4 regions of the Dactylosporangium sp. NPDC050588 genome follow, and region 3 is predicted to be linked to each of the others. Evidence: riboswitches for the same ligand, from Rfam matches in the RefSeq annotation. Region 3 holds a riboswitch; each other region holds the start of a gene.
The links. Region 3 has a riboswitch for cyclic di-AMP ahead of AB0I21_RS11035 (NlpC/P60 family protein). Riboswitches for the same ligand answer to the same signal wherever they lie in the genome.

Region 1: another riboswitch for cyclic di-AMP. It lies ahead of AB0I21_RS43495 (NlpC/P60 family protein); the one in region 3 lies ahead of AB0I21_RS11035 (NlpC/P60 family protein).
Region 2: another riboswitch for cyclic di-AMP. It lies ahead of AB0I21_RS42940 (C39 family peptidase); the one in region 3 lies ahead of AB0I21_RS11035 (NlpC/P60 family protein).
Region 4: another riboswitch for cyclic di-AMP. It lies ahead of AB0I21_RS35570 (hypothetical protein); the one in region 3 lies ahead of AB0I21_RS11035 (NlpC/P60 family protein).

The regions. Positions count from the first base shown of each region.
Region 1 covers NZ_JBFAJA010000083.1:12,200-15,896, forward strand. Annotated here, with positions in the region: gene AB0I21_RS43480 (serine/threonine protein phosphatase) at 1-121, opposite strand, end outside; gene AB0I21_RS43485 (helix-turn-helix domain-containing protein) at 163-765, shown strand; gene AB0I21_RS43490 (MFS transporter) at 781-2,091, shown strand; cyclic di-AMP (ydaO/yuaA leader) riboswitch at 2,230-2,392, shown strand; gene AB0I21_RS43495 (NlpC/P60 family protein) at 2,400-3,389, shown strand; gene AB0I21_RS43500 (VOC family protein) at 3,413-3,697, shown strand, end outside.
Region 2 covers NZ_JBFAJA010000081.1:16,709-20,405, reverse strand. Annotated here, with positions in the region: gene AB0I21_RS42950 (Ig-like domain-containing protein) at 1-117, opposite strand, end outside; gene AB0I21_RS42945 (hypothetical protein) at 227-1,075, opposite strand; cyclic di-AMP (ydaO/yuaA leader) riboswitch at 1,369-1,511, shown strand; gene AB0I21_RS42940 (C39 family peptidase) at 1,697-2,551, shown strand; gene AB0I21_RS42935 (transglycosylase domain-containing protein) at 2,626-3,697, opposite strand, start outside.
Region 3 covers NZ_JBFAJA010000013.1:48,487-52,183, reverse strand. Annotated here, with positions in the region: gene AB0I21_RS11040 (methyltransferase domain-containing protein) at 1-436, opposite strand, end outside; gene AB0I21_RS11035 (NlpC/P60 family protein) at 482-1,435, opposite strand; cyclic di-AMP (ydaO/yuaA leader) riboswitch at 1,462-1,606, opposite strand; gene AB0I21_RS11030 (ABC transporter ATP-binding protein) at 1,898-2,671, shown strand; gene AB0I21_RS11025 (ABC transporter ATP-binding protein) at 2,689-3,453, shown strand; gene AB0I21_RS11020 (AMP-binding protein) at 3,450-3,697, shown strand, end outside.
Region 4 covers NZ_JBFAJA010000060.1:1,662-5,358, forward strand. Annotated here, with positions in the region: gene AB0I21_RS35560 (NAD(P)/FAD-dependent oxidoreductase) at 1-582, shown strand, start outside; gene AB0I21_RS35565 (glycoside hydrolase family 19 protein) at 643-1,761, opposite strand; cyclic di-AMP (ydaO/yuaA leader) riboswitch at 2,150-2,286, shown strand; gene AB0I21_RS35570 (hypothetical protein) at 2,296-3,312, shown strand; gene AB0I21_RS35575 (exopolyphosphatase) at 3,410-3,697, shown strand, end outside.

The DNA.
Region 1 (3,697 bases), on a different contig from region 3:
CCGAGGCGCCGCCGACGCCGACGCCGAGCGCCTGGGCGTTGTCGACGAGCTTGGCGAGCCTGGCGTCGCTGAGCAGGGCCAGCTCCGTGGAGACCGCGCAATACCTGCTCAGCCGGGACATGCCGGGAGCCTAGCGTGCGCGGCGCTCCGTACGATGCGGCCATGGGCAACGACGGCACCGCGGGACGCTCCTACCGGAAGGCCGCGGTGCGGCGGGCGGAGATCCTGTCCCAGGCCATCGCGCTGTTCGCCGAGCGGGGCGTGGACGCGTCGCTGCGCGCGATCGGTGCCGCGATCGGGGTCTCGCACGCGGCGCTGCGGTACTACTTCTCGTCGCGCGACGAGCTGCTGGTCGAGGTGTACCGGGCGCACGAGCAGGTCGAGCACGGCGCCGCGCCGCAGGACGGGGTGTCGGCGGTCCGGCTGATGGAGCGCAGCGCGGAGCGCAACCGCACGATCCCGGGCCTGGTCGAGCTCTACGCCACGCTGACCACGGACGCCCTGCAGGCGGAGCAGCACCCGCTCACCCACGAGTTCGTGCGGGACCGCTTCCGGCTGCTGCGATCGCACCTCGCCGAGCGGGTCCGCGCCGGCCAGCGCGCCGGCGCGATCGCCGCGGACATCGATCCCGACGACGCGGCGTCGCTGGTCATCGCCGCCTCCGACGGGTTGCAGCTGCAGTGGCTGCTCGATCCCGAGGCGGTGGACGTACGGCGCGCGCTGGCCCTGCTCGAGCGGCTGCTGCCATCGCCGCCGGGCACTTGACCAGAGATTCTTCCATTGGAAGAATTCGGCGAGCCGCTGCCCCGCAGCGCGAATGCGGAGGCGCAGCCGATGGTCCTTCCCGAGCAGGTCGAGCCGGCGGATCCGGCGCTCGACAAGCCCACGGCGCATGCGTCGGCGCTGCGGCTGACCCTCGCGTCGCCGCTCTACCGGGGCGCCACGCTCGCGGTGTTCCTGTCCGCGCTCGGCTTCTCCGCCGCCGCCCCGCAGATCGCGACGTTCCTGGTCAACGACCTGCACGCCTCCCTGACCGCGGCGGGGCTGTTCTACCTGACGAACCTGGCCGCGCCCGTGGCCGGGTTCCTGGTCGGCCGGCGGTCCGACCGCACCGGGCGCCGGCTCGGGCTGTTCCGCATCTGCGCGGCCGCCGGGTTCGTGGGCTGGATCGGCATCGCGTACTCGACCGAGCTGTGGATGCCCTACGTCATCAGCGCCGTCGTCGGCGGGTTCGGCGGCGCCGCGACGTCGCAGCTCTTCTCCGCCGTCCACGACGAGCTCAAGGCGCACCCGGGCCCGAACAACGACGGGGTCGTGGCCGTCGTGCGGATGGCCCTGACCGGCGGGTGGGTCGTCGGCCCGGTGGCCGGGTCGTTCCTGGCGGCGCAGGCGTCGCTGCGCACCATGCTGGTCGCCACGGCGGTCTGCACCCTCGCCCAGATCGTGCCGCTCGGCGCGCTCCGGACAGCACCACCGGCACCGGCCGGGCCCGGCGACCCACCGGCGGCCGGCCACCGCGGCCCCGGCCTGCGGGCGATGCTGCCGCTGCTGGCGTTCACCGGCCTCTACGTCCTCGTGTACGCCGGCGAGCCCGTCAAGTACGCGTACCTCCCGCTGTACATGAACGACCAGCTGCACTTCCCGGCCGGCCTCAGCGGCGCGGTCATCGGCATCCAGCCGCTGGTCGAGATCGTGCTGATGCCCGTCGCCGTGGTCGTGGCCCGCCGGACCGGCATGATGGAGCTGATGGTCCTCGGCGCCGGGTTCGGCGTGGCCGCCAACGTCTGCTTCGCCGTCACCGGCAACGCCGCCGGGCTGTTCGCCGGGCAGGTCCTCATGGGCGGCGTGTGGGGCGTCTTCGCCACGCTCGGCATCATCGTCGCCCAGCGGCTCCTGCCGACCGCCGTCGCCACCGCGTCCGCGATCTTCATGAGCTCCACCGCGCTCGCCTCCGCCCTCGGCGGTGCGGCCGGCGGCACCGGCGCCGCCGCCATCGGGCTCCCACGGGTGTTCCTCATCCCGGCCGCCCTCGCCCTGCTGGCCGTCGCCGGCCTGGCCGTCATGGCCCGCTCCACCGACCGCCACCGGTGAGGAGCCGGGCAGGTCAGTCTTGTGTCTACGTTAAGTGTGGCTTAGATCGAGCGCCGGCAGTGTGGTCCGGCGTTACGTTTGGGCCGGCCTGCCGGACATCGCCCGCCCCGCCGGGGTGGCCGGGCAGCCACCGCCGAGTTGTCGACCGCGCGGGCTCGATGCGTGCGGCCGGTGAGCCGGGGAACTAACCGGGGCTTCCCCATGGGGTGAATCCGCGCCCGCCACACCGGGGCGCGGTAGGGCGCGCCTTCTTCTCGCCCGAATCCGTCAGCTAACCCGGTAGGCGGTCAGCGAAGAAGGACTGTGCCGTGTTCAACGGACGTACGACGCTCCGCGCCTCGGTCGTCGCGCTGGCGGTGGCGGCCATGATCGCCCCGGCCTGCGCCGCGCAGGCGGACCCGACGCCGCAGGAGCTCCAGGCCCAGATCGACAAGGGCAACCAAGAGGTCGAGCACGTCGTCGAGCTGTACAACAAGGTCAACGGCGACCTGGAGACCACCCAGGCGGCGATCACGAAGCTCCGGGCCGACATGGCGCCGCTGGAGGCGACCATGGCGGCGGCGCAGGACAACGCCTCGGCGCTCGCGGTCAACGCGTACAAGACCGGGGGCAACCTCGGCACCCTGTCACTGATGCTGGGGGCGACGTCGACCGACACGCTCACCGCCCGCGTCGGCACCCTCCAGCAGATCTCGCACAGCCAGCAGCGGGACCTGGCGGCGTACACGGCGGCGAAGGGCGCGCTCGACACCGAGCAGCGGCGCCTGGACGAGACCCTCGCCGCGCAGAGCCAGCAGAAGACGGAGCTGGAGACCCGCCGCAAGAAGATCGAGGGTGACATCGCCCGCCTCGACGCGCTGCAGGCCAAGGCCGAGGCGGCCGCCGCGGCGGCGAAGGTCAAGACCACCACCCCGCCCCCGGCGACGACCCCGGCCAAGCCGCCGGCCGTGTCCGGCAACGCGGGCAAGGCCGTCAACTACGCCTGGGCGCAGCTCGGCAAGAAGTACGTGTGGGGCGCGGCCGGACCGAACACGTTCGACTGCTCGGGCCTGACCATGATGGCGTGGAAGGCGGCCGGCGTGACGCTGCCGCACAACGCCGCGCAGCAGTGGTCGAAGGTCCGCCACATCTCCCGCAGCCAGCTCGCCCCCGGCGACCTGGTGTTCTACAACGGCCTCGGGCACGTGGGCATCTACATCGGCAACAACCAGATCATCCACGCCCCGAACAGCCGGACCGTCGTCAAGGTCGCGCCCGTCGACATCGACACGCTGTACGGCTACGGCAGGGTCGCGTAGTCACGGACGGTAGTCTGCCGGGCATGCGCATGTTGCACCTCGGGCTGCGGGTCACGGATCTGGAGCGCTCGCTGGCGTTCTACACCGCGGTCGGCTACGCCAAGGTCGGCCACGTCCCGGAGACCGGGTTCGGCAGCCTGACGATGCTGCAGCTGCCCGGCGACCCGTTCGTCAGCCTCGAGCTGGTGCACGACCCCGCCCGGCCGGTCGCCGACACCGGCGCCGTCAACCACCTCGTCGTCCAGGTCGACGACCTCGGCACCACGGTCGCCGACCTGGCCGGCAGGGGCATCGCGGCCGAGCCGCCG
Region 2 (3,697 bases), on a different contig from region 3:
AGCGGTCCACTTCGCCGCCGTGGGCTTCTTCGTCGAACTGTGACACGCCGACAGGCCCAACTGCGCTCCCACTGCGAGCGCGACCAGCGCCGCCGCGGTCCGGCTGGGCCCTCTCATGTGTTCTGCCTGTGCATGGACATGGGGGCATCGTCGTGCGCATCAGGGCGAGGCCGGGGCGGCAATACGAGTGACAATGCGAGGGACCTGGGCCCGCGCCGTGGAATTCCTACATGACGGCGTCGACGATCTGTGTTGCGAGCCCTTCCCACTTGGCGTAGGCGTCCGGGAACGCCGACCGCTGCACCATCTGCGCGGCGATGGTGACGGCCTGCCGCTCCCAGCCCGGGATCTGGGCGAGCGCCGCGTAGAACCTGCGGGCGGACTCGTGCGGGTTCATCAGCTGGTCGACCGAACCCCAGCTCGGCCGCTGCTGGAAGAGGCCAACCGAGTCGTAGTCGTACCCCACGCCCTCGTTGGGGTGCTGCAACGACCCCGGCACGTTCGGGTTCGCGAGGTTGCGCAGGTGGCTCTCCTGCAGGGCGGTGGCGATCCCCACGACGGCCGCGCGCCGCGGCAGGTTCAGCTGCCGGGCGACGTCGATGATCGCGACGGCGTTGTTCATCTCGGCCTGGGTCAGCCCACCGACGGGCGCGTGCACGGTCGGCGACGGCGCAGCCGTCGACGCCGGTGGCGTGGCGGCGGGTGCCGGGGTGGTCTTCGCCGGTGCCGGGACTGCCTTCGTCGGTGCCGGCGCGGCCTTGTTCGCGCCGTCGGCGGGTTTCCGGGCGCGGCTGCGTGAGGCCTGCCCGCCGGTCGCCGGGCGTTCGGCGTCGACGGCGAACGCCGCACTGTCCGCCGGCACGGCGGCGGGTCCGGCCGACGCCGACAGCGTCGCGGACAGGCCGACCGCCACGACGGCGACGGCGCCCACGGCGTAGCGGCGGATCTCGGCCGGCACGGGTGCGCGCAGCCGGAATCGGGTCGCGTGCCGCCCCCGCCGGGAGCGGCGCAGGTGTCGGGGACCGCGTGCGGTCGCACCGTTGAGCTGCTGGTCATCATCGGCGCCCGGAAGCATCCGGCGAGCCTAGGGAGGCCCCGGATCCGGGGTGGTGCCGGGCCTGCGAACCTGCCGACCGGACACTGGACGGGCCGCACGGGGCCGGGGCGCGGTCGGCGAGGTGCACCGGGGCACGGCGCATCCGACCGGCGGGCTGGTGGCCCGTAGGCCCGTGGCGTGCACCCGGTCCGTTCGCCACGTCGTCGTCACGCAAGGTAGCCGACCAGCGTGGGGGTTTCAGGGGTCCTCCCGCGCCCCCGATATGGTCCTCGCATCCGCCCGGCCTGCCGTCACCCACCTCGGATGACACCGCGGCGGATCCGCTGAGTCGCGTCCGCGCGAGCCGGGGAACCGAGCACCACCGGGGTGAATCCACGGGGCCAGCGCCTCGAGGTAGGGCGATCCTCCCGCCCGAACCCGTCAGCTAACCCGGTAGGCGGCACCGGAAGGAGCACTCCGTGCAGCCACTGACCCGGCATCGCCCGTGCCGCAGCACCTCGGGCACCTCGACCCTCGGCCCGGCCCGGTAGTCGCCGACCGTCACCGCACCGGCCCTCGGCCGGCGTGGCACCCCCCTGCCCGGATCACGTCCGGCACCGGCAACAGCAGCCGTCATCGAGCATGTCTGTCGAGGTACCCGTGAGTTACCTGTACAAACCCAGGCACCAGAGCCAGAGCCCCGCCCCGCCACGCTTCCGCGTGCTGCCGATCGCGGCCGCTGCGGCGGTCCTCGGGGTGACGGCGGCCGTCGGCGTGGCCGTGCACGCCTCGACCCCCGCACCGGTGGCCGACGCGCAGTCGGTGACCGCCGCGGATCCGTCCCGAAGCGGCGCCGGTCCGGCCGGGCGTGACCGGCAGCGGACACAGGCGGCGCCCGACGCCGCCTCCGCCCCGTCGAAGGCCCCCGCCGGCACGGCGACGTCCAAGCCCGCCAAGCCCACCCCGCCCGCCGCCCCGGCCAGCCCCACCCAACCGGCGGCCCCGGCGGCGAAGGAGCTCGCGTACCGGTTCGCCTGGCAGGAGAACTTCTACTACTGCGGCCCGGCGGCGACCCGGATCGCGCTGACGGCGCGGTCGATGTACCCGTCCCAGTCCGAGGTCGCCCAGAGCCTGCACACGACCGTCAACGGCACCAACTCCGCCGACGACACCACCCGGTCGCTCAACGAGTACACGAAGAGCTCCTTCTACAAGTCGCACTTCATCCCCGGTCAGTCGGCCACCCAGGCGGAGATCGACCAGATGCAGGCCGACGTCGTCAACGCGATCACCAACGGCTACGCCGTGGTCGCCAACATCGCCGGCTCCACCGTGGACGACAAGGGCAACTCGCACTCGTATCCGGGCGGCCACTACCTCACGGTGGTGGGGTACCTCGACGGCGGCAAGACGGTGAAGATCGCCGACCCCGCGGACGCCCTGGGCGTCGGGTACTACACGCTGACGACGGCCAAGCTCGCGCACTGGACCGCCCTGCGCGGATACTCCGCCTGACACGACCGTCAGCGGCTCGCGGTCAGCGGCCCTGCGCGGATACTCCGCCTGACACGACCGTCAGCGGCTCGCGGTCAGCGGCCCAGCGCGCGCACCCGGCTGGGTGGCCGGAACGCCTGGGCCGGCTGGCCGCGCAGCGCGCTCGCCATGGCCTGCGCGACGGCGGCGTTGACCGAGCCGGAGACGCCGCTGCCCACGTGGTCGTTCGGGTTGTCCACGTTCACCGCGATGCCGGCCGCCGCGATCTGCGGGGTGAAGCCGACGAACGTCTCGGTCGAGTTGTACTCGGAGCTGCCGGTCTTGCCCGCGACCGGGCGGCCGCCCAGGATGCCGGACACGTTCTCCGCCGTGCCGCCGTCGCACCTGCCGTACGCCGAGGCCCGGCTGACCGGGCACCGTGCCGCGTCGGTCGCGGCGGCCGCCACGTCGGCGCTGACCGCCTGCCGGCACTTCGGGGCGGCGGCGTCGACCGGCTTGCCGTTGGAGTCGGTGATCGACAGCACCGGCAGCGGCTGGCAGTACAGGCCGCCGGCGGCGACCGCCGCGTACGCGTTGGCGAGGTCGAGCGGTGTGGTCGAGGCGACGCCGAGGGTGAACGCTCCCCACTGGTCCGCCTTGGCCGCCATCGCCGCGTCCTCGGCGGAGCGGAACGTGATGCCGAGCCGCTGTGCCATCTCGACCACGCGGCGCGCGCCGATCTGCTGTTCGAGCCAGACGAAGTAGGTGTTGACCGAACGGCCGAAGCCGTTCCACATCGTCCGGTTCCCGTTCATCCAGCTCGGGGAGTCGTTCCCGGGGCACCACCTGCCCCCGCAGCTGCCCGGGCCGCTGGCCGGCCACACGGTCGCTATCCGGCTCGGCGAGTTGAAATTGGTGCTCAACGGCATGCCCGCGTCGAGCGCGGCGAGCATGGTGAACATCTTGAACGTCGAACCCGCCTGATACCCGGCGACGCCACCGCCGCCCGCGATGAGCTGGTTGACGGTGTTCGGGAACAGCGGATGCTGCGGTGGGTTGGGTTCCAGGCTGTAGTGGCGGTTGACGGCCATCGCCAGGACCCGGCCGGTGCCGGGGGTGACGACGGCCGTCGGCATCGACCGCGCGCTGCCGTAGCCGTAGACGCTCAGGGACTGGTTGAGCGTGGCC
Region 3 (3,697 bases):
GGTCCAGGATGTCCGCGTCGAGGATCGGCCCGCCCGTCGGGACCTGGAACGCGAGCGTGCCGCCGTCGTCGAGCGCCGCGGCGAGCGTCGGCATCAGCGTGGCATGGTCGTCGACCCACTGCAGGGAGGCGTTGGCGACGATGACGTCCACGGAGCCGCGCTGCGGCCGCCACCCGGCGATGTCGCCGAGCTGGAACGACAGCTGCGGGGTGCCGAGCGCTGCCGCCTTCGCGAGCATCTCGGGGGAGGAGTCGATGCCGAGCACCGCCGCGTCCGGGTAGCGCGTCGCGAGGGTCGCGGTCAGCGTGCCCGGGCCGCACCCGAGGTCCACGACCGCGACCGGCGCGGTGGTCTGGATGCGCGCCACCAGCTCGTGGAAGGGCCGCGCCCGCTCCTCGGCGAAGCGGCCGTACTGCTCAGGATCCCAAGAGGCCATGCCCCAATCTTGCCGGGCATGGCCTCTTGGACGTGCTGTCAGGGCTTACTTGTGCGGTCTGCCGTAGCCGTACGTGTCGCTGCGGCCGTCGATCGACTGGACCTCGACATTTCGCCCCGTCGTCGGGGCGTGGATCATCTTGCCGTTGCCGATGTAGATGCCCACGTGCCCCAGGCCACGGAAGAACGCCAGGTCGCCGGGGGAGAGCGCGGACCGTGAGATGTGCGTGGTCTTGCTCCACTGCTGCGCCGCGTTGTGCGGCAGGATGACGCCGGCCGCCTTCCAGGCGCCCATGGTCAGGCCGGAGCAGTCCCAGCTGCTGGGTCCGGCGGCGCCCCACTTGTAGGGCTCGCCGAGCTGGGCGCAGGCGAAGGCCACCGCCGCGTTCGCCGGTGACGTGCACTCGGCACCGAGCGCGACCTTGACACCCGTGGAGCCGGTGCCGCCGGTGGTGGAGCGGCGGCGGAGCGCCTCGAGCTTCTTGACGTCGCCCTCGATCTTCTTCTTCTTGGTCTCGAGCTCGGTCTTCTGCGCGGTCTCCGCGGCGAGCGTCTCGTCGATCTTCTTCTTCTCTTCGTCCAGCTTCGACTTGGCCGACGTGAAGTCGGCGATCTCGTGCTGCTGGTGCTTGCCGATCTGCTGCAGCGTGGTCAGCTGGTCCATGAGCGTGTCGGACGACCGCGCGTTGAGCACGATGCTGAGGTTCTGCAGGCTGCCCGCGCCCTTGAACGCCGCGACGGCGATGACGTCCACGTTGGCGTTGGCGTTGGCCATGTTGTCGACGTAGGGCTGGAGCTTCTTCTGCAGCTCGGCGGCGGCCGCCTGGGTGGCGGCCAGATCGCCATTGATCTTGTTGTAGGCCTCGACCAGGTCTTCGAGCTCGTCGCCCGCCTTCTGGATCTGGGCGTCGATCTCGGCTGCTGTCGGATCTGCCTTGGCGACACTCGCGGGCGCCACGATCGCCAGCGACACCACGCCGGCGATGAGCGCGCGCAGCAAGGACCGTCCTGGGGACAAGGGATGACCCTTCTTCACCGACCGCCTACCGGGTTAGCTGACGGGTTCGGGCGGGAAGAGTGCGCCCTACCGCGCTGTGCGGATTCACCCCAAGGACCCTGGGTCCCCGGCTCGACAGCGCCAGAGCGGCGCTCGACTCGGCGGCGCTTGCCCGGCGCCGCCCGGGGTGGGCGACGGACTGCCGTGCAGGCCAGGACATAACTTAACGTGATCACCAACGAAGCGAAACCCGTGAGCGTTGTTGAATATCGATTACCCCAAAAGTCCGAATCACGGCGGGTTGTCGCTCCACATCGGACAGTGACGCACCACAGAAGATGGTGTTGACGGACACACAATTGGGGCTTGATTCTGCTCTGAGACCCGGTTAAATACACGTAACTTTATTCACCGTCGATGCACATAGTTCGCCCACTCCGAACACCCCCGGAGGAGCGTCACCGGATGTTGCGTGTCCAGAACCTCGAGGTCGTCTACGACGACGTGATGCTGGTGCTGCGAGGCGTCAGCCTGCAGGTCCCGCCAGGACGCATCGTCGCGCTGCTCGGCGCGAACGGTGCCGGCAAGACCACGCTGCTGCGGGCCCTGTCGGGCCTGCTCGGCGTCCACGACGGCGCCATCACCAAGGGCGCCGTCACACTCGACGAGAAGCCCATCCACCGGCTCAAGCCGGCCGCCGTGGTCCGCCGCGGCGTCTCGCAGGTGATGGAGGGGCGCAGGACCTTCGCCGAACTGACCGTCGAGGAGAACCTGCGGCTCGGCGCCCACACCCGCCCCAAGGGCCGGGCGGAGGCGATGGACCGCATGTACACCCTGTTCCCCGTACTTGCGCAGCGCCGCGGCAGCATCGCCGGCTACCTCTCCGGCGGCGAGCAGCAGATGCTGGCGATGGGGCGGGCGCTCATGTCGGACCCGGCGTACCTGCTGCTCGACGAGCCCAGCCTCGGACTCGCGCCGCGCCTGGTCGAGCAGGTCCGCGACCTGATCGTGCAGATCAACCAGGCCGGCACCGGCGTGCTGCTGGTCGAGCAGAACGCGACCATGGCGCTGTCGATCGCCGAGCACGGATACGTGCTGGAGACGGGCAAGGTCGTGCTCGACAAGCCCGCCGCCGAACTGCTCGCCGACGACGACATCCGCGAGTTCTACCTGGGACGGGCCGAGCGGTCCTTCCGCGACGTGAAGCACTACAAGCGTCGCAAGCGCTGGCTGTCATAGAAAAATCAGGAGTCGCCGTGCTGCGTTTCGAAGACGTCCGGCTCAGCTTCGCCGGCGTCAAAGCCATCGACGGGGTTTCGTTCACCGTCGCCAAGGACGAGCTCTTCGCCGTCATCGGGCCCAACGGGGCCGGGAAGACGTCGATCTTCAATGTGATCTCCGGGGTGTACCGGCCGCAGCAGGGCAAGGTGTCCCTCGACGGCGCCGACCTCACCGGACTGCGCCCGGACAAGGTCGCCAAGCTGGGCGTGGCGCGCACCTTCCAGAACGTCGAGCTGTTCCAGCACCTGACCGTGCTGGAGAACCTCATGCTCGGCCGGCACCACCACATCCGCTACGGCACGCTCGCCGCGATCGCGTGGCTCGGCCGGGCCCGGCGCGAGGAGATCGCCAACCGCGCCGTGGTCGAGGACATCGTCGACTTCCTCGAACTGGCGCAGTGGCGCCGGCTGCCGGTGGGGTTGCTGCCGTACGGCGTGCAGAAGCGCGTCGAGCTCGGCCGGGCCCTCGCGATGGAGCCGAAGCTGCTGCTGCTGGACGAGCCGGTCGCCGGGATGAACCTGGAGGAGACCGAGGACATGGCCCGCTTCATCCTCGAAGTCCGCGAGGAGCTCGGCGTCCCGATGATCCTCGTCGAGCACGACATGGGGCTCGTCATGGACCTCGCCGACCGGGTGATGGTCGTCGACTTCGGCGTGCCGGTGGCGACCGGGACCCCGGCCGAGGTGCAGAACAACCCCGACGTCCTGCGCGCCTACCTGGGGGAGGTGGAGCGAGCATGACGATCGCCGAACTGGTCAAGCAGCACGCGGAGCGCACGCCCGGCGCCGTCGCCATGCGGGAGAAGCACCGCGGCATCTGGCGCGAGATCACCTGGCGTGACTACTGGAAGACCGCGGAGACCGTCGCCCGGGCGCTCAGGTCACTCGGCGTCCAGCCCGGCGACCGGGTCGCGATCCAGTCGGAGAACCGCTCCGAGTGGCTCTTCGTCGACGTGGCGACCGTCGCGGTGCGGGCGGCGACCGT
Region 4 (3,697 bases), on a different contig from region 3:
ACCGGCATCGAGGTCGAGACGCGCAACGGCCGGCAGCGGATCGAGTCGATGACGAAGATCTGGGCGGCGGGCGTGGCCGCGCCGTCGCTGTCGACGCAGCTGGCGAAGGCGACGGGCGCCTCGACCGACCGGGCCGGACGGCTGGAGGTCGAGCCGGACTGCACCGTGCCGGGCCACCCGGAGATCTTCGCGATCGGCGACATGATGTCGCTCAACCGGCTGCCGGGCGTCGCGCAGGTCGCGATCCAGAGCGGCCGCCACGCCGCCGGCCAGATCAAGAAGCGGCTCGCCGGCGAGGCGACCGGTCAGCCGTTCAAGTACTTCGACAAGGGCAGCATGGCCACGATCTCGCGCTTCTCGGCGGTGGCGAGCGTCGGCAAGCTGCACTTCTCCGGGATCGTCGGCTGGCTCATGTGGCTCGCCGTGCACCTGCTCTACCTGGTCGGCTTCAAGAACCGGGTCACCGCGGTGCTGCACTGGTTCGTCAGCTTCATCGGCCGCGGCCGCTCGGAGCGGGTCGCCACGTTCCAGCAGGTCTTCGCCCGCCGCGCGCTGCAGGAGTACCGCCAGCACCTGCCGTGACCGTTTGGACAAAAGAGAAGGGCGCCCCACTCCCCGGGGCGCCCTCCTGGTCTTCGGCGACTAGCAGCTGAGCGAGCCGGCTCCGACGCCCACGCCGAGGATGCCGACGAAGCGCTGGTACGCCGCGACCCGGCTCTGCACCTGCGCCGGGTTGCGCCCGCCGCACTCGAGGCTGCCGTTGATGCTGCGGATCGTCTCGCCGAACCCGGCGCCGTTGACCATCGCGTTGTGCGGCGTCATCGTGCCCGGGCCGGTCTGCGTGTTCCAGTACCAGAGCGCGGTCTTCATCGCCACGGCCGGGTCGGTCTGCACCAGGTTCGGGTTGCGCAGCAGGTCGATGCCGAGCGCGTCACCGGCGGCCTTGTAGTTGAAGTTCCAGCTGAGCTGGATCGGCCCGCGGCCGTAGTACGCGGCCTGCCCGGCGGGGCAGCCGTACGGCTGGCTCGTGTCGCAGTAGTGCGGGTAGTTCGCGGTGTTCTGCTCCACGATGTACACCAGGCCGCCGGTCTCGTGGTTCACGTTCGCGAGGAACGCCGCCGCCTCCTGCTTGCGCTGGGCGTCCGATCCCGTCTTCGCGAACGCCGGGTAGGCGTTCAGCGCCGCGACCAGGCCGTTGTACGTGTAGAAGGGGTTCCGGTTCGGGAACATCTGGTTGAACTGGGCCTCGCTGACGACGAACGCCCCGTTCGACGGCGGGTTCGTGGTCGGGTTCGGCGGCGGCGTCGTGCCGCCCCCTCCGCCGTTGCAGGTGTACGGGTCCCAGTACCAGGTGCTGATCGTCGGGCTGTACCCCGGGTTGTCGTGCTCGGCGATGTAGTACTTACCGTCGGTGAACTTCACGATGTCACCGGTCACGTAGTTGCGACCCTGCACCCACGCCGGGAAGCTGCACCCGCCCGCGGACCCGGTCTGCGTCGGCGGCTGCGGCGTGCTCCCGCCGCACGACCCCTGGTCCTGCCACACGCCGGTGTTCCCGGGCGGCGCCTCGTTCTGCGTCCACCACTTGGCGAGGAAGTTGTGCCCGTTCCGCGACACCGTGGCACCCCCGGTGTACACGGCCGACGCCTGCCACGCCGGCGCACAGGTGGCCGCCGACGCCGGCAGCATGTTGAAGACGGCGACGACGCCACCGACGACGGCGGTCGCGGCGAGCCCCGCCCACAGGCGCACTCTGGACACCAGATCACTTCCGTTCAGATCGACGCTGAGCCCCCATCCGACCAGCCGCCACCGCGGTACAGGAGCAATCACATCGATTTATGAAGAATCTTTACGGTTCTCCTAACCTCACCTTTCTGAGGTGACTCGGGGTGACACCGGGTGACCGCGGGGTGGCGTAAAACAATCGCCCGGGCGAGAACGTTGCCGGCGGGGTGAGGCCAGTTGAGTGATTTCCGTCACGCGAGATTCTTTCGGCAAGCTTAGGCGACCTGCTTGGACGGCGCGGTTTCGAGAGGTGCGTCACAGCGGCGGACAGGCAGTACGCTGCGCGGTCTGATCGCCCTGGGTAGGCTGGCCGTCGGTCTCGTCCGACATGGCGCCGCCCCCCGCGGCGCCGGGCGCGACTGCCGCCCAATCGCCGGCTCGACACCGGCGAATCGGGGACCCAACCGCACAGTGGGGTGAATCCGCGGGCAACCGCGGTAGGGGTCGTTCCGTCCCGAACCCGTCAGCTAACCCGGTCGGCGGCCGACGGAAGGAACAACGAGCCAGATGTCATCACGACATCCCGGTCGGCGGATCATCGCCGTCCTGATGACGGCCGCCGTCCTCTTCGGGATGGCCGCCACTCCGGCCGCCGCCGAGCCGGGAGACGACACGGGCGACGAGGGATCCAACGCGTCCCTCGCCCAGGTCCTCGACGAGAGCACGCGCGCGTGGATCGAGGCCAAGGACAAGTACGACGCCTCGGTGAAGAACCAGGCGGACCTGACCGCCAAGCTCGCCCAGACCGAGGCCAACCTCGCCAGGGTCACCGAGCAGGTGTCGGCGATCGCCGTCGCGGCGTACCGGACGGGGCCGCTCACCACGTTCGTGGTGCTGATGGACTCCGGGAGCCCCACCGGCTTCGCGGAGCGGGCCGGCTCGATCGACGAGATCGCCCACCACAACGACAACCTGCTGCGCGAGCTCAACCAGCTGAAGCGGGACCAGGCGGCGCAGAAGACGGCGCTCGAGGGCGAGGTCAAGCTCCAGCAGGAGCAGGTCGCCGTCATGGCCGCGAAGAAGAAGGAAGCCGAGAAGGGACTGGCCCAGGCGGGCGGGCCGAGCAACGGCTTCGTGTCGGCCAACCTGCCGCTCGCGCAGCCGTCGCCGCGCAACGCCAGCGGCGGCTGGTCCTCGGAGTCGTGCAAGCAGAAGGACCCGACCACGAGCGGCTGCATCACGATGCGCACGCTGCACGCGATGCAGCAGGCGCAGGCGGCGGGCTTCAAGCGGTTCGTGTCCTGCTACCGGCCGAGCGGGCCGTACGAGCACCCGAAGGGCCGCGCGTGCGACTTCTCGGTGCAGGCCAAGTCGGGCTTCGGTGGCGTCGCCGCCGGTGAGGACAAGGTCTACGGGGCCAACCTGGCGACGTACTTCGTGAAGAACGCGGACCGGCTCGGCGTCATGTACGTCATCTGGTTCAAACAGGTGTGGACACCCGCGGTCGGCTGGCACCACTACAGCGGCGTGGGCGGAGACCCCTCCAGCGACCACACCAACCACGTGCACCTCTCGCTCCTGTAAGCACCGCCAAGACCTCACGTCTGCGTACGGCCGGCCGATAGGGCAACCGTCGACCGGCCGACGCAGGGTGAGGGGATCCGAAGTGAAGCACCGACTCGTGACGCGCAGCGACTTCGACGGCCTGGTGTGCGCCGTCCTGCTGCGTCACCTGGACCTCATCGGCGACATCACCTTCGTGCACCCCAAAGACGTCCAGGACGGCACGGTCGACATCGGCCCCGACGACATCCTGACGAACCTGCCCTACGCGCCCGGCGCACACCTCGTCTTCGACCACCACCACTCGGAGACGCTGCGCAACGCGGGCGACGACCGGACCAACCACATCATCGACGCGGAGGCCCCGTCGGCGGCCCGCGTCATCTACGACCACTTCGGCGGCGCC